Regions from separate parts of the Paenibacillus sp. W2I17 genome, predicted to be linked through region 4. Evidence: riboswitches for the same ligand, from Rfam matches in the RefSeq annotation. Region 4 holds a riboswitch; each other region holds the start of a gene.
What was found. Region 4 has a riboswitch for thiamine pyrophosphate ahead of QF041_RS15965 (ABC transporter ATP-binding protein). Riboswitches for the same ligand answer to the same signal wherever they lie in the genome.
Positions count from the first base shown of each region.

Region 1: linked by a shared signal. The riboswitch ahead of thiC (phosphomethylpyrimidine synthase ThiC) and the one ahead of QF041_RS15965 (ABC transporter ATP-binding protein) in region 4 are both predicted to bind thiamine pyrophosphate.
Region 2: linked by a shared signal. The riboswitch ahead of QF041_RS02385 (thiamine phosphate synthase) and the one ahead of QF041_RS15965 (ABC transporter ATP-binding protein) in region 4 are both predicted to bind thiamine pyrophosphate.
Region 3: linked by a shared signal. The riboswitch ahead of QF041_RS18375 (ABC transporter substrate-binding protein) and the one ahead of QF041_RS15965 (ABC transporter ATP-binding protein) in region 4 are both predicted to bind thiamine pyrophosphate.

Region 1 covers NZ_JAUSXM010000001.1:3,831,349-3,836,535, reverse strand. The annotation lists gene QF041_RS16940 (alpha/beta hydrolase) at 1-984, opposite strand, end outside; gene QF041_RS16935 (IclR family transcriptional regulator) at 1,344-2,087, shown strand; TPP riboswitch at 2,236-2,349, shown strand; gene thiC (phosphomethylpyrimidine synthase ThiC) at 2,736-4,553, shown strand; gene QF041_RS16925 (hypothetical protein) at 4,934-5,187, opposite strand, start outside.
Region 2 covers NZ_JAUSXM010000001.1:514,781-519,967, forward strand. The annotation lists gene QF041_RS02375 (hypothetical protein) at 1-769, shown strand, start outside; gene QF041_RS02380 (ABC-F family ATP-binding cassette domain-containing protein) at 910-2,460, shown strand; TPP riboswitch at 2,536-2,645, shown strand; gene QF041_RS02385 (thiamine phosphate synthase) at 2,839-3,534, shown strand; gene thiO (glycine oxidase ThiO) at 3,552-4,724, shown strand; gene thiS (sulfur carrier protein ThiS) at 4,721-4,924, shown strand; gene QF041_RS02400 (thiazole synthase) at 4,927-5,187, shown strand, end outside.
Region 3 covers NZ_JAUSXM010000001.1:4,118,204-4,123,390, forward strand. The annotation lists gene QF041_RS18355 (MFS transporter) at 1-305, shown strand, start outside; gene QF041_RS18360 (DUF2798 domain-containing protein) at 742-1,239, opposite strand; gene QF041_RS18365 (VOC family protein) at 1,414-1,800, shown strand; gene QF041_RS18370 (NAD-dependent epimerase/dehydratase family protein) at 1,818-2,573, shown strand; TPP riboswitch at 2,719-2,831, shown strand; gene QF041_RS18375 (ABC transporter substrate-binding protein) at 3,053-4,093, shown strand; gene QF041_RS18380 (thiamine-binding protein) at 4,318-4,608, shown strand; gene QF041_RS18385 (ABC transporter permease) at 4,608-5,187, shown strand, end outside.
Region 4 covers NZ_JAUSXM010000001.1:3,600,694-3,605,880, reverse strand. The annotation lists gene QF041_RS15975 (ABC transporter substrate-binding protein) at 1-333, opposite strand, end outside; gene QF041_RS15970 (ABC transporter permease) at 394-1,224, opposite strand; gene QF041_RS15965 (ABC transporter ATP-binding protein) at 1,214-1,978, opposite strand; TPP riboswitch at 2,140-2,242, opposite strand; gene QF041_RS15960 (radical SAM/SPASM domain-containing protein) at 2,461-3,336, shown strand; gene QF041_RS15955 (S-layer homology domain-containing protein) at 3,602-5,187, shown strand, end outside.

The DNA of each region.
Region 1 (5,187 bases), 230 kb from region 4:
CTTCGTTACATGACTCAGGAAAGTTGAGACACGGCGCAGATATTCCTTCGGATGCTCCCGGAAGATCAACTCATGATGCGCATCCTGGACAATCCATACATCCGAGTACGGATTGGTCTGGTTGGCAGCGAGCTGCTCGGCAATTGGATAAGGCGCCTTCTCGTCCTCTGTACCATGGATGAAGAAAATCGGGAACGGATAATCTTCCTTTTTCACTTCCTGGTATGGAATCTGTTGCAGTCCGGTACCATTCAGAACAGGGAACAACAGCTTCATAATCTCGAGTGTAGGCTGACGCGGGAGATCGATCTGGTTATGAATGTTGTGGTACAGCGTATCCGGCTCAAGCAGGAACGCACTGTCCAGAATCATCGCATCGACTTCCTTCGTAATAAGTCCGGTTTGTAACGCTGTACCGGCACCCATGGAGAAACCCCAGACAACCAGTTCCTGTGCACCGCGCTGCTTGGCGAACTGGATCGCGCCCAGCAATTGCTGTGACTCAGCTTTGCCACCTGTGGCTACAGCTTTGTTCACCTGGGAGGCGAAACCATAATCGAACATCACCACATTGAATCCAAGTTGATGAGCATAGTGGGCCAGATCGTACATGGGTACCCATGTTTCCTCCCGGTTGGCACCGTAACCGTGACTGAAGATAATCGTTTTGCTTGCAGCGTTGTCAGCAGGTATATACCATCCCTGCATCGTCCGGCTGCCATCTGCTGCCGGGAACGTGATGTCTTCGTACTTCATGTTCTTGGCCTGCATTGGATTGGAGAAGACCGGCGCTACAGTAGGATTGGATAATACCCATGCGATGTAACCATGCAGTGCAATAAAACAAAACAGTAGAAAAAATACAACGGAGAGCAGCAACGCTACGATAATATGTTTGAACCGAATCAGCCTCGGTGATAGGGAAGTGGGCAGATCGGACACTTTTGTTTGCAGCGGGGCTTCGCTCTGGGATGTTGGATACATGAATGCCCCTCCTTTGAAGTTCAGTTGAAGATAACAACGACATGAAAAGAGAATTGCGTCGATTTCAGAGCCTGCTTCAGAGCGATATCTTAATGTAATATATCTTTATCGTATGTTCCCGTATAGTCAAAGTCAATTGATTGAGGGCATTTGTTACGCAATTGTTATATAGTTCTTAAGATATATGGGTAACATTACCTTAGTGTGTAAATTACAGGGGATTAAGTCTTATAAAAAGGAAAAATTTACACGTTGGCCTATTTTGATTTTGGCTCTTTTTGGTTTACAGATGAGACCGTTTCTCATATAATTTATGTAACCAAGTTTCATGTGATGAAACATGAGGAGGGCATTATGCCATGGAAGATCGCAAGTTAACCGTCCGGGCTGTGGAACGGGCGCTGGATATATTATTATGTTTTACCACACGCAGTGATCTGGGACTCACCGAAATTGCCAGCCAGATTGGCCTGCACAAAAGTACAGTGCACCGTTTGATGGCTACGCTGGAGGATCGAGGGTTCGTGATCCGCGATGCAGCAACAGAGAAGTACCGACTTGGCATCCGAATCTGGGAGCTGTCGGCTCATATGTCCCGCAGTGATGATCCCGCTATTCTGCTGCTGCCTGCGATGGAGCGACTGAGAGATCGATTGGGGGAGACCGTGAGTCTGTACCTGCGTGATGGCAGTGAACGGATACGGATTCAGGCTGTGCAAAGTGATCAGGCGATTCGCCGAGTCGCTCCCGTTGGTGTTAGACTCCCGCTGTCTGTGGGCGCTTCCAGCAAAGTTTTGATGGCGTTTGCCACGGACGAGGATCGTGAGGAACTGATGAACGGGCCTGAATGGCCGGTGTTTATTGATCCGGCAGTGTATTTGGCGCAAATGGGAGATATCCGGGATAACGGATATGCGACGAGTTATGAGGAACGTGAGCCGGGAGCTGCCGCGGTATCTGTACCGATTATGGATCGCAGAGGCAATATTGCAGCTGCGCTCTCGGTCTCAGGACCTGTCAGTCGACTCTCGCAGGAGACATTGCATGAATACGCACCTGTGTTGAAGGATGCTGCTACGCAAATGGGGCTGATGTTATCCTGATGTTGATGTAAGTTTTTTCTCCAATTGAGTTGGTGTTCTGGAATATAAAGGTTGTTTTTATGTTCCGGTTGCGCTACTCTGTAATGGACGGCCCAGCGGGGCCAGCTTCATTGAATATGAACGGCGGCATGTGTGTGCCGCAACTTGTTAACGTTACTGGGGGAGTCCGAACTGTCCGGACTGAGACGGAATCGCATGAGATTCCGGACCCTTTGCACCTGATCTGGATCATACCAGCGTAGGGAAGTAATCGGCGATATGACCACAACCACCACATAATGTGACCCTTGTAGGGCTCCGTTAAGGAGTTTCATAAAGGTGCATTATTGGTGATGGACATTAAAAGTCGGTTCCTTCGGGGACCGGCTTTTTTATATACAGGGAACAGGCGATATAGCACATACTCCATCGACTTCTTTTTCAATACCTGCGAAAGTGGGCTTGGATGATGAGGGAAGTCACCATAGATCCATGATCTGTGCTGCCTTCCGGTCTGTTGTGAACTGTACATGAAAAGTGTCTCCCTGGTCTGAGGTAGGATCGCTCTTTCTTCTCTGCATTGTGCATGATTTGGGACAGGTACGTAAGTGAGCTAATGACGATCCCAACCAAACAAGCGAACGAACACTGAGGAGGAGACAAGCGAACATGAGTACAGGAAATCAAACGGGACAACAAGCGAGGGAACAGGAACATAACGATCGGCAGGTGGAAAAGGAAACAGGGGCGGCCGGACGGGTTCAGCCCTTTCCGGGCAGCCGCAAAGTCTACATTCAGGGCTCACGGCCGGACATTGCTGTACCGGAGCGTGAGATAGCCCTTCATGACACGAATACTCCCCAAGGGGTGGAGCATAACGAACCGCTGCGTGTCTACGATACGAGCGGCCCGATGACCGATCCCGCATTTCATGCGGATATCCGCGCAGGTTTGCCAGCCCTGCGCACTCGCTGGATCACAGAGCGCGGCGATGTGGAAGCTTATCAGGGCCGTACGGTTAAACCGGAGGATAATGGACTGAAGCCCGGAGGGAAGAGAGCTGGCGCCGAAGAGTACCCCGGATTACGTGGCAAACCCTTGCGGGCACAGCCAGGACGCTGTGTGACCCAGATGCACTACGCGAGACAGGGAGTCATTACGGCAGAGATGGAGTTTGCCGCCATTCGTGAAGGTGTGGAACCGGAATTTGTGCGGCAGGAGCTGGCGAGTGGACGGGCCATTCTGCCATCCAACATCAATCACCCGGAGAGTGAGCCGATGTTGATCGGTCGTCATTTTCATGTGAAGATCAATGCCAACATAGGGAATTCTGCCGTATCCTCTTCCATCGAGGAAGAGGTGGAGAAGATGACCTGGGCGGTACGCTGGGGATCGGATACGGTGATGGATCTGTCCACAGGCAAAAACATTCATACCACCCGGGAGTGGATTATCCGCAATTCACCTGTGCCGATTGGTACGGTGCCGCTGTATCAGGCGCTGGAGAAGGTGAATGGCGAAGCGGAAGCGCTGACCTGGGAGTTGTACCGTGATACGCTCATTGAGCAGGCAGAGCAGGGCGTGGACTACTTTACGATTCATGCAGGTGTGCTGCTGCGTTATATCCCCATGACCGCCAAGCGAATGACAGGTATTGTGTCCCGGGGCGGGTCCATTATGGCAGCATGGTGCCTGGCGCATCATCAAGAGAATTTTTTGTACACCCATTTTGAAGAAATCTGCGAGATTATGAAAAGGTATGATGTAGCGTTTTCGCTGGGAGATGGACTTCGTCCTGGCAGTATCTATGATGCGAATGATGAAGCACAGATGGCGGAACTGGCTACGCTTGGGGAACTGACGCAGATCGCATGGAAGCATGATGTGCAGGTGATGATTGAAGGCCCGGGTCATGTGCCGATGCATAAGATCAAGGAGAATGTGGATCTGCAGATGGAGATATGTAAAGAGGCACCGTTCTATACGCTGGGGCCGCTGACGACCGACATTGCCCCGGGTTACGACCACATCACATCCGCCATTGGTGCGGCCATGATCGGCTGGTTTGGCACGTCCATGCTCTGTTATGTTACGCCAAAAGAACATTTGGGCCTGCCCAACAAGGATGATGTGCGGGAAGGGGTCATCGCCTACAAGATCGCAGCTCATGCCGCCGATCTGGCAAAAGGCCATCCACGTGCCCAGCGCCGGGATGATGCATTGTCCAAAGCGCGCTTCGAATTCCGCTGGCGTGACCAGTTTAACCTGTCACTGGACCCTGAACGTGCGCTGTCCTACCATGATGAGACACTGCCGGCAGAAGGGGCCAAAGAAGCTCATTTCTGCTCCATGTGCGGACCAAAGTTCTGTAGCATGCGCATCACGCAGGACATTCGTGCCTTTGCCGCGGATAAAGGATTGTCCGAGAATGAGGCTGTAGCAGCGGGCATGCAGGAAAAGGCCGAGGAATATCGGACACGTTCCTAGGCGCCGGTACAGCGCAAGCTGGGCAGTCTGAAATAGAGATAAAGCCGTTTCTCTCTGTCATTGCAGAGAAGAACGGCTTTTTTTAGTGTTATGTCATGTATGTATTCTTAACCGTACTCAGCCTTTATCAGAATTAGCTTTGTGACTGTGTGTGGTCCATATTTTATACAGAATTCCTGCGATAACGAATAAAAGAGCGTCACTGAGTTTTGGTGCTCCTCCGTATAGAAATGCGGAGCAGGAAAAACCTACTATAAACAGTAAAACAATATAGAGGAAACGCATATTAGTTCACCTCGTTAATTTGTGGTGTTACTAAGTAAGTGAGTTCATAGTTGCATAGTTCAGACAGAACCTGTTATTTCACTCCGAATCAGCCTCTACTCTCGAGCCAGGCCAAAATTCTTCTCCAAATACGCCGCAAGCAATGCCAGCGGGCTATGGATTGGAATACCGCGATCTATTGTAACCTGTGCAGCGGCGGGAGCCATAGACAGTTGGGCTGCCACTACCGCTTTACCCGGATACTGCTCAGCAATCTGCTGTAATCCTTCACGTACCGCTTCGAGATACCCTTGCTGATCTCCACGCATAATCAACTCAAATGTCCCAGGGATGCACACTGCTTCCGTCT
Region 2 (5,187 bases), 3.1 Mb from region 4:
AGCGGACAAAGAGCTTGCCTTGTTAACATTTACTCAGACGATGGCTTTGAATATAGGGATTCAGGATGATCCCGCAGCTATTCGAAACATGTTTAATTACATTCCTGCCGTGGTTATTCTGGATTATGATGGCTATTATATGTTGTCCACAGAAACAGAGATGACGGGTAACCGTGAAGATTCTTTCAGGCAAGTGTGGAGCCCCAAGAAACCTTATACATATTCAGATTCTAATGGTAACAGTATCAACTTTACACTGGATGACTACGTATATGCCTTTGACGCAAGCGCAGGGAGATGGATTGAGGGATTCCAAAAAGAACTGGCTTCAAGCACACAGATTCCTTTACTTCAGAATACCAGCGTATTTGAGCAAGTTAGACAAAGCCGGATTGTGACTACGGTGCAGGATGATCTGGCTGATGTGATTAACCGCCATAATGAGTTTGCCAGAAATAACGGTATTTGCTATACGTTTACGATGCCCCTGATTGCGCAGGAAGATTGGTACAACACCATTAACGATACAGGGATTATGGCCTTTATCCAAGGCATAGGTGTGGGTGACCAGAAGATTAACAATTATGCAATTGGTGGAGGCAGACTTGTGAAGAAAACGGCCATCGTAGGTGGGGTAGATCCTTTAACGGGTATCAGGTACTATTACCCCTCCACATGTGGTAATGGTTACCGTGCTGAAGAGGTGTTCACAGACGCAAGACAAGCAGCTGCACAAGGCTATTTCGAATATAAATGCTCTAATCGTTAGGTTAGCCTGTATGACAAAATCATGTAAGAGGTTCCTGAACTGTTTACATTACTTTCAGAAAAGACTGGACCTGTGCTAGAATAGGGTTTCGGAACAATATAACAAAAGTAATGTCTAATAGATAGGAGCAACCTCATCTTATGAGTTTATTGTCAGTAGAGAACGTAAGTCACAATTTTGGAGATCGCACGTTATTTAAAAATGTATCGTTTCGTTTACTTGCCGGAGAGCGCGTAGGACTTGTTGGTGCCAATGGTGTGGGTAAATCCACATTAATGAACATCCTTACCGGTAAATTGCTTAAAGATAGTGGAAAAGTGGAATGGACACCTAAGGTCCGTTATGGATATCTGGATCAGCACACGAAGCTTACGCCAGGCAAAACCATTCGTGACGTGCTTAAGGATGCATTCCTTCCGTTGCTTGAATTGGAAAAAGAAATGATGAATATTACGGACCAGATGGCAGATGCAGATCCAGATAAGCTGGAGCAGTTGCTGGAAGAGATGGGCGATATTCAGGAACAACTGGAACAGGGCGATTTTTATCTGATTGACGTAAAAGTGGAAGAGATGGCCAATGGTCTTGGTTTATCCGCAATTGGTCTGGATCGAGATGTCGCAGCTCTAAGTGGTGGACAACGTACCAAGGTGCTTCTTGCCAAGCTTCTGCTCGAGAAACCTACAGCTCTTTTACTGGATGAGCCGACCAACTATCTGGATGTAGAGCACATTGAATGGCTGTCACGTTACCTGAAGGACTACCCACACGCGTTTCTCTTAATCTCCCATGACACGGAATTCATGAATGAAGTCGTAAATGTCATTTATCATTTGGAATTTGCCAAATTAACGAGATATGCAGCGAACTATAACAAGTTCCTCGAGATGGCTGATATGAATAAAGCCCAGCATATTGATGCATACGAGAAGCAGCAAGAGTACATCAAGAAGCAGGAAGATTTCATTCAGCGTAACAAGGCACGTGCTTCAACTTCAGGTCGAGCGAAGAGCCGGGAGAAACAGCTGGACAGAATTGAACGTATTGATCGTCCAGATGAAGCAGCTAAACCAACGTTCAAATTCAAGGATGCCCGTGCGAGCAGCAAAACGGTCTTTGAGGGCATTGATTTTGAAATTGGATATACGTATCCTTTGCTGCCTAAGATGACAATGACAATTGAACGTGGTGAGAAAATTGCCATCGTAGGTTGTAATGGTGTGGGTAAATCGACGCTGTTGAAAACCATCCTGGGAAAAATATCTCCACTCAGTGGAAAGACTTTCTTGGGAGATTATCTCGAAACGGCCTATTTTGAGCAGGAAGTCCGTGCTGGAAATATCACGCCGATTGAGGATGTCTGGAATGAGTTTTCACATTTGACCCAGAATGAGGTCCGGGGTCATCTGGCACGCTGCGGGTTGAAAAATGAGCACATTACCCGTCCGCTTAACATGCTGAGTGGTGGAGAGCAAGCCAAGGTTCGTTTATGCAAACTCTTGATGCGTGAAAGCAACTGGATTTTATTCGATGAGCCGACAAACCATCTCGATGTCACAGCCAAAGCGGAGTTGCAGCGTGCTTTGCAAGAATTCAAGGGAACGGTGTTACTTGTATCTCATGAACCTGATTTCTACGAGGGTTGGGTTACCAAAACATGGAATGTCGAAGAATGGTCTGAGAAAAACTAGACGATTCAAGACAATGTTTAACAGAAATGACGGTGACAAAAAAATCCGTCTATGGTAATATAGGCTACAACTTCATATGAACACTAGGGGGGCCGCACGATGCGGCTGAGATGGAAGAATGCGATTCTGGACCCTTTGCACCTGATCTGGATCATACCAGCGTAGGGAAGTGGCGAGCGCGTTTCAGTGAATGACGTGAGCAAACGGCAACTGAAAAGGATTTCAACCGTCTGCTTAACGAATTGAAACATGCAGTTGCGTGTATAACGTTATGGCTATAAGGTCTATAGCTTTATTGCACGAAATGAACTGTATGTATCAGTCAGTCATCTGGTCCTATAATTAATACGCAGCCACTCCCCTACGGGAGTGGCTTTTTTGTGTTTTCATAGCATTCACGCCTGGAAGGAGATGAACAGTACGGTAATTTCTCATGAACATGTTCACGAATCATTTGAATTGCATGTTGTATCTACGGGTACGGGGGATCAAGGATCTTTTGTAAAAGCTGCAAAGGACGTTTGGCCATGGGTGAACTACATCCATATACGAGAGAAACAACTCTCATGGCAAGACAAGATCGGTTGGGCTGAAAGTCTGCGTAGCGTTGGCGTTCCATCTTGTCGCATCGTTATCAATGGTTCAGAACTGCCACCACAGAATGACATCTATGGCGGTGTACATTGGGGGCAAGATGCGATACGTAACTATAACCCTGCTGTTAGAAGCAATGTGCAGCGACTTCGTCTGGGTGTATCTGTTCATTCAATCGATGAGGCAAAAATCGCTGAAGAACGGGGAGCCGATTACCTTTTCTTCGGGCATGTCTACTCAACCAACAGTAAGCCTGATCTTGAACCAAGAGGATTATATGCTCTGGCTGAAGTGTGCTCTGGTGTCTCCATTCCTGTCATTGCGATCGGGGGCATTGAGCCGGGAAACATTCATGCGATTCGCTCCGCAGGCGCACAGGGAGCCGCTGTGATCTCGAATGTATGGGCGAGCGATTCCCCGGATCGGTCGGCTGCATTATTAAGGCAGGCTATCGTTGCTACAAAAAGTCTGAGCCGCTGAATCAAGGAGATGAGAGGATGAAAAAAATCATTACTGATAGACCGGATAAGATTCATGCAGAAACGATTATTGTAGGCGGAGGCGTTGTTGGATGTGCCATTGCGTATGAGCTTGCTTCCCTTGGACAGGATGTACTGTTGGTAGAGCGTTCGGCGATTGCAGGAGGCACTTCTTGCGCAGCGGCTGGAATGCTGGCGGCAGATAGTGAGGATTTTGCTCATCCTTTGATGGCTAAGCTCGCCAGGCAGAGCAGGCAGTTACTTCATGAGCAAAAGGTACTAATGGCTACACTCAGCAAGGTAGAGGTTGGTCTGCAACGCCAGGGATTCCTAACTCCTTTTCGTTCATACAGTGAATTAAGTAGTTATAAGGACAATCGGAAGTCTGCTTTGTCTGCTTCTGCTGATGAGGTGTGGTGGGATAGTTCCGTTGTACAACATGAGGCATCATGGCTTAACAGAGATACGTATGGAGCCTATTACAGACCTTACGAGAGTGAAATTCTTCCAGTCCGTCTAACGAAGGCATATGCTGAATCCGCTCAAGCATTGGGAGCACGGGTTATGGAGGACATACAGGATATACGTGTGCAAGCAAACGAACACGGCGTGCAGGGGATCACCACATCGATCGGTGAGATGAAATGCAAACATGTCATTATAGCGGCTGGATTACAGAGTGAAGAGTTGATGAGACATGTAAATCTGAGCTTGCCTGTGTGGTCGGTAAAAGGTGAAATAGCCGCCGTTCAGTTCTCAGATGAACATGCAGGGTACAGACCTGACAGAACGGTGTATGCAGAGGATATCTATATTGTTCCCAAAGCCAATGGCGAAGTTTGGCTCGGGGCAACCAGTTTGCCAGGCAGAACGGATCTGAACGTTTCTGTAAAGGGTGTTCAGAAGCTGCTAACAGCGGCTACCCACTGGGTGCCTGGGATGAAAGAAGCACAATTTATACGAGCGTGGGCAGGCGTAAGACCGGCAACTCCAGATGGACTGCCTTATATAGGTGCTTGCAAGAGTATACCGGGCCTGTTCGCCGCCTTTGGACATTACCGCAACGGTATCTTGCTTAGTGCGATAACAAGCAGGCTTATCGCTGAGTTGCTCGCTGGCAAAAGCTCAGAAGAACTCGGAATTGAGGCGCTGAGCCCTGAGCGATTGAACAGAAAGGGAGTGGTGCAGTGAATATCATCGTTAATGGTCAACGGATGGAGATTGAAGACAGATTGAATCGTGTGGATAAATTGCTCCAATCTTTTGACCTGCAAGTCAAGACTGTAGTTGTTGAGCTGAACAAGCATATCTTAACGCGTGAGTATCATGAGTCAACGGCATTAAGAGAAGGCGATCGAATTGAGATTGTACATTTTGTAGGAGGCGGTTGATGATGTTGAACATTGGTAAATATACGTTTGAGTCCAGATTGTTGCTCGGAACAGGCAAGTTTACGGATCTGGAAGTGCAAAGTCAGGCTGTGGAAGCATCTGAAACGGAAGTTTTAACCTTTGCTGTTCGTCGTCTGAATCTGGAGGAACGTAATCAGAAGCATTTCCTGGATACGTTGGATTTGGACAAATACACACTTCTTCCGAATACGGCGGGGGCTTCCACTGCGGAAGAGGCGGTGCGGATTGCCGAGCTTTCACGG
Region 3 (5,187 bases), 520 kb from region 4:
ACCAAATCTGGTCTGCATTTCTCATCATCTTACTGCTTGGACTTGCGATGTCAGGGATATTCTCCATTGCCCTTGTCTTTGCCAGTAAACTGCTGCCCGGAACAGAAGAATCCACACCCAGCATTTTGATTGCCTCAGGTGGGGTTGGCGGTGCCATTCTGCCTTTGACTACGGGGTGGAGTCTTGATCATCTGGCGGTTAATCAGTCTGCATGGATGCTTGCCATCTTTGCAGTTGGCCTGTTTGTCATTAGCGTAATCACGTATCAATGGCAGAACAAACATATAGTGAATTCTGCGACTTAACAGTTATGTGTTGATCCAGTCCTGAGGATTAGAAATACCTATTAAAGAAATTGAAATGTCCACCGCCATGACCTGACGGTGGACATTTCTTTGTAGCGTTACTCTGTTCTAACGAACCTAGCACACGCTATTCCCATCCATTTCCGCATGTTTGAAATCTAACGAATCCTAGAGACGTTATTATAGATAATTAACTTCAATTAAATGCCTCGTTGGAGGTTTTTTGCATAATAACGCCGCTGAGATTCGTTAGATTTTTCATTCCTTAAAAACTGGCCTAATACGGCGTTCTCGATTCGTTAGCGCTGTAATCATGGTGGCAAGTACCCTATCTCTGCCTCTCTGATCACCTTTCATTAGAGGTGAGAATAATATCTATTCATTTGCGTAAGATTGCCCAGGAAATACTTAGGGCCAGCCAAATCACACACTTTTGTTAACGACAGGGCACTACAGGGCCATTGCCTTTGATGAATTTACCAAATACATATCGGACGAGCGGTCCCAGAATGATTAACTGATATGGAAGCGCAAGGCTGAAGTTACGAGCAATGGTATGGAGATACGTACGGAGTACGGATGACCCACTTAATTGATCCGCAAGATATGCCGAGATCATTCCATACAAGGACATGATCAGAACCATGCCAATCACCATAAAAAATGATATAGCAAGCACACCCATAATCTTGTTGGACTTGTCAAAGGGCAAGGAAAAAGCAATCTTTCTCGCTATAGGTCCAACGATGAAAGACTCCACCAGAAACGCGATGACAAAACATACTATGAATTGAAGCAGTATCTCAAGCGGGGACATCTTACCGAGTAACCCACTGTGCCATAGATTGAAGAACATCATGATCAAGACCATTCCTGTGCACATCATTAATCCGAAAATAATTTGTTCCTTCTTGCTTGTTGGCAATTCTCTCATCCTCTCTGTTTACCTTCGTAATTATAGAGATGAGGAAACCCTCCACATAAGTGAACATTCTGTGAACAATTATGATTTTCCCAAATTAAAACCGGATTTGACAACCATGTAGTACAGCCCTATGATATCCCTTAAAATGGTAGAAAGATTCATGGTATAAGGAGGATTTGGATTATGAGTTTTCAAAAACGCATTGACCACGTCGGCATTGCTGTGCGTGATCTGGAGACCACGCTGCGTTTCTATACGGAGATTGTTGGTCTTGAATTGAAAGACCGGGTAACCCATACCAACGGCGTCATTCAGCTCGCCTTCCTTGGCTTCAATGGAAGTAATGAGACTGAGATTGAGTTAATTCAAGGATACAGCGACAAGCTGCCTTCCGAAGGTACGGTACACCATTTTGCGATCCACGTGGACGATCTTGATTCTGAGTACAAACGCATCCAAGCCACCGAGGCCGAATTTATTGATGGAGAGATTATTACACTGCCTAACGGTTACCGCTATTTCTTCATCTATGGACCTGAAAAGGAATGGATTGAGTTCTTCCAGCGCTAAGAATTGGAGTTGATTTCATGAACATTTTAATTACCGGCGCAGCCGGGAAAATTGGAAGGGACTTGTCCCAACACTTGTCAGAAGCATATCACCTGCGACTAACAGATTTGAATATCGACAGACTGCATACGTATCAAGAAACCGACCATGAGATCATGACACTGGATGTGACAGACCCTGAAGCCTGTCAGCATGCTTGCGAAGGCATGGATGTGGTAGTACATCTGGCGGGAGACCCTTCCCCGAATGCCGGATTCTTTGAATCGTTGTTGGACATCAATATCAAAGGTACATTTAATGTATTCCGTGCAGCTAAGGACCAAGGTGTGCAAAGAGTCATTCTGGCGAGCAGTGCACAGACGATTGAGGGGTATCCCATTGATGCTCAAGTCTATCCGGACATGCCAACACGCCCACGGAATTTGTACGGGGTTAGCAAATGTTTTGGAGAATCGCTCGCTTCCTATTTTGCGTATACCGAAGGTTTACAAAGTGTAGCAATACGTATAGGTGCATATGATGATTTTCAACCGGACGGACCAGCGCTGGAAGCAAGGGATATGAGCGCGTATATTAGTCCGGCTGACTTGTGTGATTTGATGTTCAAAGCCATTACAGCTACCAATCTGGAGCCTTTCACCATACTGCATGGGATCTCGAATAATCGGTTTAAACGATTGAATCTGGAAACCACTCAGAAACAGGTAGGTTATGCCCCAAAATCCGATGCTTTTGCACTCAGCCAGATTTCCTTATATGATTCGCCACGATAATTATTGAAAATAACACATCTAAACAGGCTGATACACATATGTATAATGGCCTTCTTGATTAATTCATACGTGTCCCCATCCAGTTCCTGACTGGACACGTTCCACCCGCTGGCCTATAATTACACCTAGTAATGCCCGTAACTTCATAGTTTCCCAGGGGAGTCGGAATTGGCCGGCTGAGAGTGTATCCCACCAAGATACTAACCCTTAGACCTGATCTGGATCATGCCAGCGTAGGAATCGGAGTATATCGAAATGGCACAGCCCTATGGCTGAACGCCACCTCTCTAACGCCTGCACGCGTCCCGGAATACGGGACGCTTTTTTAATGTTCTTTTATATAGCCAGAGAGCTAAAAAAAGTGACGTTATCCAGATCTCAACTGGTATAAATCTGTCGATTTATGCAAGATGATTTGATATGAAGCCAAGGAGTACCCCGTGCCAATTGGCCGGACATACCGAAGGAGAGAACCACAGATGAAATGGCGTAAAACGATGGGATTGTTGCTCTTATGCGTGCTTATGGTGACTGTAGCCGCATGTGGTGGCAAAGAAGCTGCCCCAGCTGGGCAGAACGGCAACACAAATACGGAAAGCAGCAACGAAGGTGACACTGCCGCCCTGAAAGATATTAAAGTGGTGCTCGACTGGACACCAAATACGAATCATACCGGCCTGTATGCGGCTGTAGATCAAGGTTTTTATAAGGCCGAAGGCTTGAACGTGGAGATTGTACAACCAGGCGCCGGTGGCGCAGATACGATGGTCGCCTCCAATGAAGTACCGTTTGGCGTAAGTTATCAGGAGAGTGTAACTCAAGCCCGCACACAGGGTGTTCCTCTCGTCTCCATTGCAGCAGTTATTCAGCATAATACATCCGGGTTCGCTGCTCCGGCAGATCGGAATATCAAATCACCGAAAGATTTTGAAGGTAAAACCTATGGCGGTTGGGGTTCCCCAGTCGAAGAAGCCGTGATGCAATCCATTATGGAAGGCGACGGAGCCGATGTATCGAAAGTGAAAAACATTAATATGGGTGACGCCGACTTTTTCACCGCAGTAAAACGGGACATTGATTTTGCATGGATTTTCTACGCATGGACGGGTATTGAAGCCGAACTGCGCGGGGAACCAATCGACATGTTATATGTGAAGGATTATTCAGATGCACTGGATTATTACACGCCTGTCCTCGTAACCAACGAGCAGACGATCCAAAACGACCCCGAGTTGGTGAAAGCATTCCTGAAAGCCACCTCCGAAGGGTATCAATACGCAATTGATCATCCCGAAGACGCAGCGAACATTCTGATCAAGGCCGTACCGGATCTGGATAAAGACCTCGTACTGGCAAGCCAGAAGTGGCTCAGTCCAAAATACACGGATGACGCCCCGCGTTGGGGTGAGCAAAAACAGGAAGTGTGGCAGAACTACACCGACTGGATGTTTAGCAAAAAACTGCTTGATGAACAGATCGATGTGAGCAAGGCATATACAAACGAGTTCTTACCCCAATAAAATTTCTCATATAAAACGAACTTAATATTTACACGAGGACGGAGAGGACAGAAATAACGTGAAAAAGCGAAGCGGTCGCCTTTATCACCGGATTTTCCCTTTAGAGAAAGGGAATCAAAAAAATCTGGGGATAACAGCGATTGGAAGGTTATTCTGTCATCGAAGTGGCAAGTGTAACAGTCATTAGTTCATTTTATATATCACGAAAGGAGCCGTGATCTCTCATGGCAAGCACATTACTTAGCATTCAGGTTATTCCGAAAACGCCAAATGGCGAGAACTCTTATCCTTACGTTGATCGCGCCATTGAAGTTATTCAGCAATCCGGCCTGAAATATCAGGTGAACGCGCTCGACACCACGATGGAAGGTGAACTGGAGGAACTGCTGGAAGTTGTACGTAAAATGCACGAGGTACTTGTGGAGGCTGGCAGCCCAAGCATCATCTCCCAGATCAAAATCGCCCATAGCCCTACTGGCTTCAGCATGGATACCCTGACGGAGAAGTATCGCTAATGCCTGCCTATTTCAAAAGTGTATGGCCGCCCATTGTGGCGGTTATTCTCTTTATAGCGATATGGCAGGGAGCCGTCTCCCTCTTCCATATTGAGAAATGGATGCTGCCTGCACCATCCGACATCGCCCGCGAAGCGGCAACCCAGGCCGAACGACTTGGTATGCACGCTTCCGCAACCATTCAGTTAACGCTGATTGGATTCGCGGCTGGAACAGCGGTTGGATTACTGATTGCAATGGTGCTGCATTTGGTTCCTTTTCTCAAGTCGGCCCTGTACCCTCTACTTATTCTTAGTCAAAATATCCCAACTATCGCGCTCGCGCCGCTCCTGTTAATCTGGTTCGGATTCGGGCTGTTGCCCAAGCTGATTACCATCATCCTGGTCTGTTTCTTCCCCGTTGCAGTGGCGGCTATGGACGGCTTGACCCGTACAGATGCAGCGATGATGAACTATATGCGCATGGCTGGTGCGAAACGTCATCAGATTTTCTGGAAGCTGGAGCTTCCCCATGCGCTGCCATCCGTGTTCTCCGGTGTCAAAATCGCCGCTACCTATAGCGTGATGGGTGCCATCATCG
Region 4 (5,187 bases):
AATTTTACCGGCAGCAACAAGTTTGAGTGAATCATTGGTATCGGCAGGCATCTGAATTTCGACATCCAGACCTTGGTCTGCGAAGTACCCTTTTTCTTGAGCAACATAGATGAAGGAGTGTACTGCATTCGGGTACCAGTCGAGCATGATGGACAGTTTATCTTTGGCGTCTGATGTTGGTTTGGTTGCAGACGGATCTGTTTGCTGTGCATTAGTTGCAGAGTCTGTTGTTGGCGTGTTATTGCTGGTATTCGTGGTGCTGCATCCACTGACGATCAGCAAAAGGCTAATGAGCATGATGGGAAGCAGGGAGTAGATACCTTTGTTATTCATAAATGAAGTTCCTCATTTCATCGTTTTGATTTGTATTTACATCTAATTTCTGTCTAAGTATTATCCAACTTTTCTTTTGCCTCCATGTCCATGCCGCCGTATGCTAAACCGTTTCTCCAGCCAGGCAATCAGTGCAAACAAAACGATCCCCAGCAGGGATAACAGCACAATAGCTGCAAACATGGCATCCGTGTTCATGTTGCTGGACATACGACGGCTGAAGTATCCGAGACCTTTGCTGCCACCAAGCCATTCCCCAATCGTTGCACCAACCACGCAGTACACCACAGACATCTTTAACCCCGAGAAAAAAGAGGGAAGTGCCAGCGGAACCTGGAGTTTGCAAAAAATATCCCACTTGCTGGCGCCCATGGTGAGCAGCAGTTCACGCTGCTCCGGATCGCCTTGGCGGAGTCCATCGTAGGTACTGACCACAATGGGGAAGAACGCGATTAGGAACACCACGGCGACTTTGCTCCACAACGTGTAACCAAACCACAGGATAAATACGGGGGACAAGGCAATCAGCGGGATGGTCTGACTGATTACGATGAAGGGATACAAGGCCTTTTCAATCGACCGGTTCATATGCATGCCTGTTGCCAGCGTAATTCCAGTCACTATGGACAAGCCAAAACCAACAGCAACCTCCATGAAGGTAGCAGGCAGATGTATGGTCAGCAGCAGATGACGATGCTCAACCAGTGAGCTTGCGATAGCCGTGGGTGCAGGAATGATGAAGGAGGGCACCCATCCCATACGCACAATCACTTCCCAGATCGCCAGTAATAAGAACATGAGCAGAATAAACAGACCATATTGGGAAAACGACCTCGAGAGCCACTTTGAACACCACGTCCAAACGCTAACCTCAGCTCTATCATTTTGCATGTAATTGTTCCTCCAGTTGTTGCCTCATCTGCACGAGAGCCGGTTCGTAGATCATGTCCGAATGCCTTGGGTGTGGTAAAGGAACCGTTATCTCCCGCAACTGCTGACCTTGCCCCCCTGGAGTTAACAGAATGATACGGTCACTTAACAGCAGGGCTTCCTCGATGTCATGGGTAATGAACAGCACGGTTTGTCCAAAGTCCTCCCACAGCTCCAGCAACCAGCGATGCATTTCTCGTTTGGTTAAGGCGTCGAGTGCACCGAAGGGTTCATCCAGCAACATGAGCTGCCCGCCTGTAAGCAAGGTACGTAGCAATGCCACCCGCTGTCGCATTCCGCCGGATAACTCATCTGGATAGGCCTGTTCATAACCCGACAGGCCGAACCTTGCCAACCCAGCTAGGATGTTGGCCCGTAACTTGTCCTTGTCCTGTCGGCCTGGTGCCAACTCGGCAGGCAGCATGCAGTTCTCCATGACGGTTCGCCAGGATAACAGCAGATCTTTCTGCGGCATATAAGCGACTCGTCCGAGCCGTTGCCCTTGCGGTACATCAGCTATATCGATGGTGCCAACGGTTGGCTCATGCAAGCCTGCGAGCAGCTTGAAGAGCGTGCTTTTACCTGATCCGCTGGAGCCGATGAGCGAGACAAATTCTCCTTGTTGAACCTGAAGCGACACATTGGAGAGCACGGGGAAATCCCTTTTTTCGGGAAAAGCAAAGCTTATGTTGTGAATGGTTACATGGTTATTCATCTGATCCTCACCCCCTTGATGTCAGACTGCTGCAATAACAATGGCATCCTATACTCTGCAAAAGGAACAAAAAAAGACCCACCCATTTCCGGAGAAATGAGTGGGTCTGTAAGTTAGATCCGCAATTTATCTTCACATATACATGAAAGAATTCCGCTTACTAAAAGGCCGCTCCACTTCCCTCCGCTGGTATGATCCAGATCAGGTTCAAAGGGTCCGAATAGTCATATTCGTCTCAGCCGCAAGGCTCCCCTAGTGCAAAAGTTCAAGATATGCAGTTATGTGTTCAGCATATATCACTCGAACCTGAACTGTAAAGAGGCAGTATAATAGAATTCTTGAGATGAACTTGGAGTTAGACCCGAACAACTGAACAATTTACCTCGGCTCATGAACCCGATATAATAGGGATGGCCCGTATAGGCCGGATCACAAAATGCAGGTGGGATTGTTCTCCCTCCTAGGCAGAATGGGGACCCGAGTTGAAAACGTTCAAAAAAGTATATATTGAGATCACAAGTATCTGTAATCTGGCGTGCAGCTTCTGTCCTCAGACGCAGCGTGCCAAAGGATTCATTGACCCTGAAGTCTTCAACAATATACTGGAACAAGTTAAACCACACACCAATCATATTTATCTACATGTCAAAGGCGAACCCTTGTTGCATCCCAAAATAGATCTGTTGCTCGATTCCGCACATGAGAAGGGACTCAAGGTGAACATTACAACGAATGGTACACTATTGCCCAAGACTCAGCATAAATTGCTTGGCAAACCGGCGCTGCGGCAGATGAATTTCTCCCTGCACAGCTTCGATGGGCATGAAGGTTCAACAGACCGTGACGGATACCTGCGTCATATTTTGTCCTTTGTACACGAGGCCGTTAAGCACAATGTCATCATCTCATTCCGACTTTGGAATCTGACGCAGGATAACTTCACAAATGCTCAGATGAATCGAAATCGGGAGACCCTTGAAGTATTGGAACGTGAGTTCAATCTGGATTTCCGCATTGAGGAAAAAGTAGTTCCAGGCAGCGGGGTCAAAATTGCCCCGAATGTATACCTGAATCAGGACCATGAGTTCCAGTGGCCAAGTCTGGATGCACCTGAAGATGACGGCAAAGGCTTCTGCCATGCATTGCGTAGTCAGGCAGCTGTGCTTGTAGATGGAACGGTGGTTCCATGCTGTCTCGATGGCGAGGGTGTGATTAACCTGGGTAACGTGCACGAGAAGTCATTCTCGGAGATTATTGAGGGTGAGCGAGCGAACAATCTGGTATATGGCTTCTCCAAGCGCGAAGCTGTGGAAGAGTTGTGTCGAAAGTGCGGTTATCGTCAGAGATTTGGAGCCTAGAATATATAAATTTACTTAAAAACGAACCTACCGAAAATATTTGTTTCGGTAGGTTCGTTTTGTCTTTATTGCGAAATTATTTAGATAATAAGAATTGAAATCAATTCAGGATAACAACTTTTTTGTAAAATCATAGTTTATTAATCTTGTTTTTATGAATTTGCATGGTATTATTATCCTATTGATTAGGAGGTGTATTAGTTCTAAAGATTCATATATTAGTGGATTTACCAACCAGAAGCCTACTGAGGAGTGTGTTTTAGTTTTGAATTCAAAATGGAAAAAGTTTAATCACAAACTATCGTTAATGCTTTCTACGTCTCTGATTGTTTCTATGTTATCTATCAATTTATCTGTATCGGCAGAAGTGGCTACATCTAAAACTTCTTTTACTGATATTGATAATTCGTATGCCAAAACAGAAATAACCAAATTAGTAGAACAAGGAATACTCACAGGATTTACTGATGGGACATTTAAACCTTCCGATTCGGTAACACGAGCTCAATTAGCAAAAATTATGGTCGGTGCGCTTAATTTAAAGCCTGATAATGTCGAAGCAAGTCAATTCAGAGATGTAAAGGAAGATCAGTGGTATGCCGGATATGTAGGTGCACTTGTCAAATCTGGAATTGCTCAAGGTACCTCCAAAGATAGCTTCTCGCCTAATAAAAATGTGACAAGAGAAGAGTTGGCTGTATTTTTTGTTAGAGCCTTTGGTTGGGACAATCAAGATCTAACGAGTCAAACATCCAAACCACAACTCTCAGATTTGGGTCAAGTATCCAACTGGGCGAAAGATTCTGTAACACTAGCCTATCAATCTGGTTTTATCAAAGGATTAGTCCAAAAAGATGGAACAGTAAAATTTAATCCATCAGGCATAGCAGATCGACAGGCGCTAGCGAGACTTGCATATGAGTTTGTGATAAATAAGTCTACATATGATAGTTACATGGCTCCTGCCAAGACAGAGATTGATACTGAAGATTCAAATGAAGCAAAACCTGAAACAGCAAAACCTTCTGAAGGTAACAGTAAGGGAAATAGCGGTAGCAGCTCCGGAGATAAAGGGAACGGAAGTAACAATGGTGGAAATAGTGGAGGCGGGGAACAAGCCCCTAGTAATAATCTCTCTGCTCCAGGTACATATACTCTTGGTAATGTAACTGGAAATATAACTATTAGTTCCCAAGGTGTTGTTCTAAAAAACACCAAAATAAATGGTAAGCTGAAGATACTTGAGTCCGTAGGAAATGGTGACGTGACTCTTGATAATGTTAGTGTCACGGGAACTACTGAGATTCAAGGCGGAGGACCAAATAGTATTCATGCAGTGGACTCAGTTCTTGCAACAGTGATTGTTGACAAAGCGGATGGCAGTATTCGTTTGGTCCTTGAAGGTGGAAGTGATGTTCAGCAGATTGAGATTAGATCTGGTGCAATCGTACAAAATGTCTCCACGGGTGATGTCGGATCGATTGAAATAGCAGAGTCGATTCCCCATAATTCTTCGGTAGTGCTCAGTGGAAGCTTCGACTCTGTTATGGTTCACGCAGAACAGGTTTCAGTGGAGTTCGGAGATAATTCCACCATTGGAAATCTCGAAGTGTTCCAAGAAGCATTGAACACAGTGTTTAAAATTAACCATGGTGCTGTAGTGAATCGGGCTATATTAAATGCAATCGTACAGTTTTCTGGAGCGGGAACATTATCTTCAGCTCTGGTCAATGTAGAAGGTATTGATTTTAGTCAACTTAATCAACCCCCAGCTATTGAGGTAGATCCTACAGTGACTAGTATAGTTTATACACCTCAAGAAACAGAGTTTTCAGCAATTGATTCGACCCG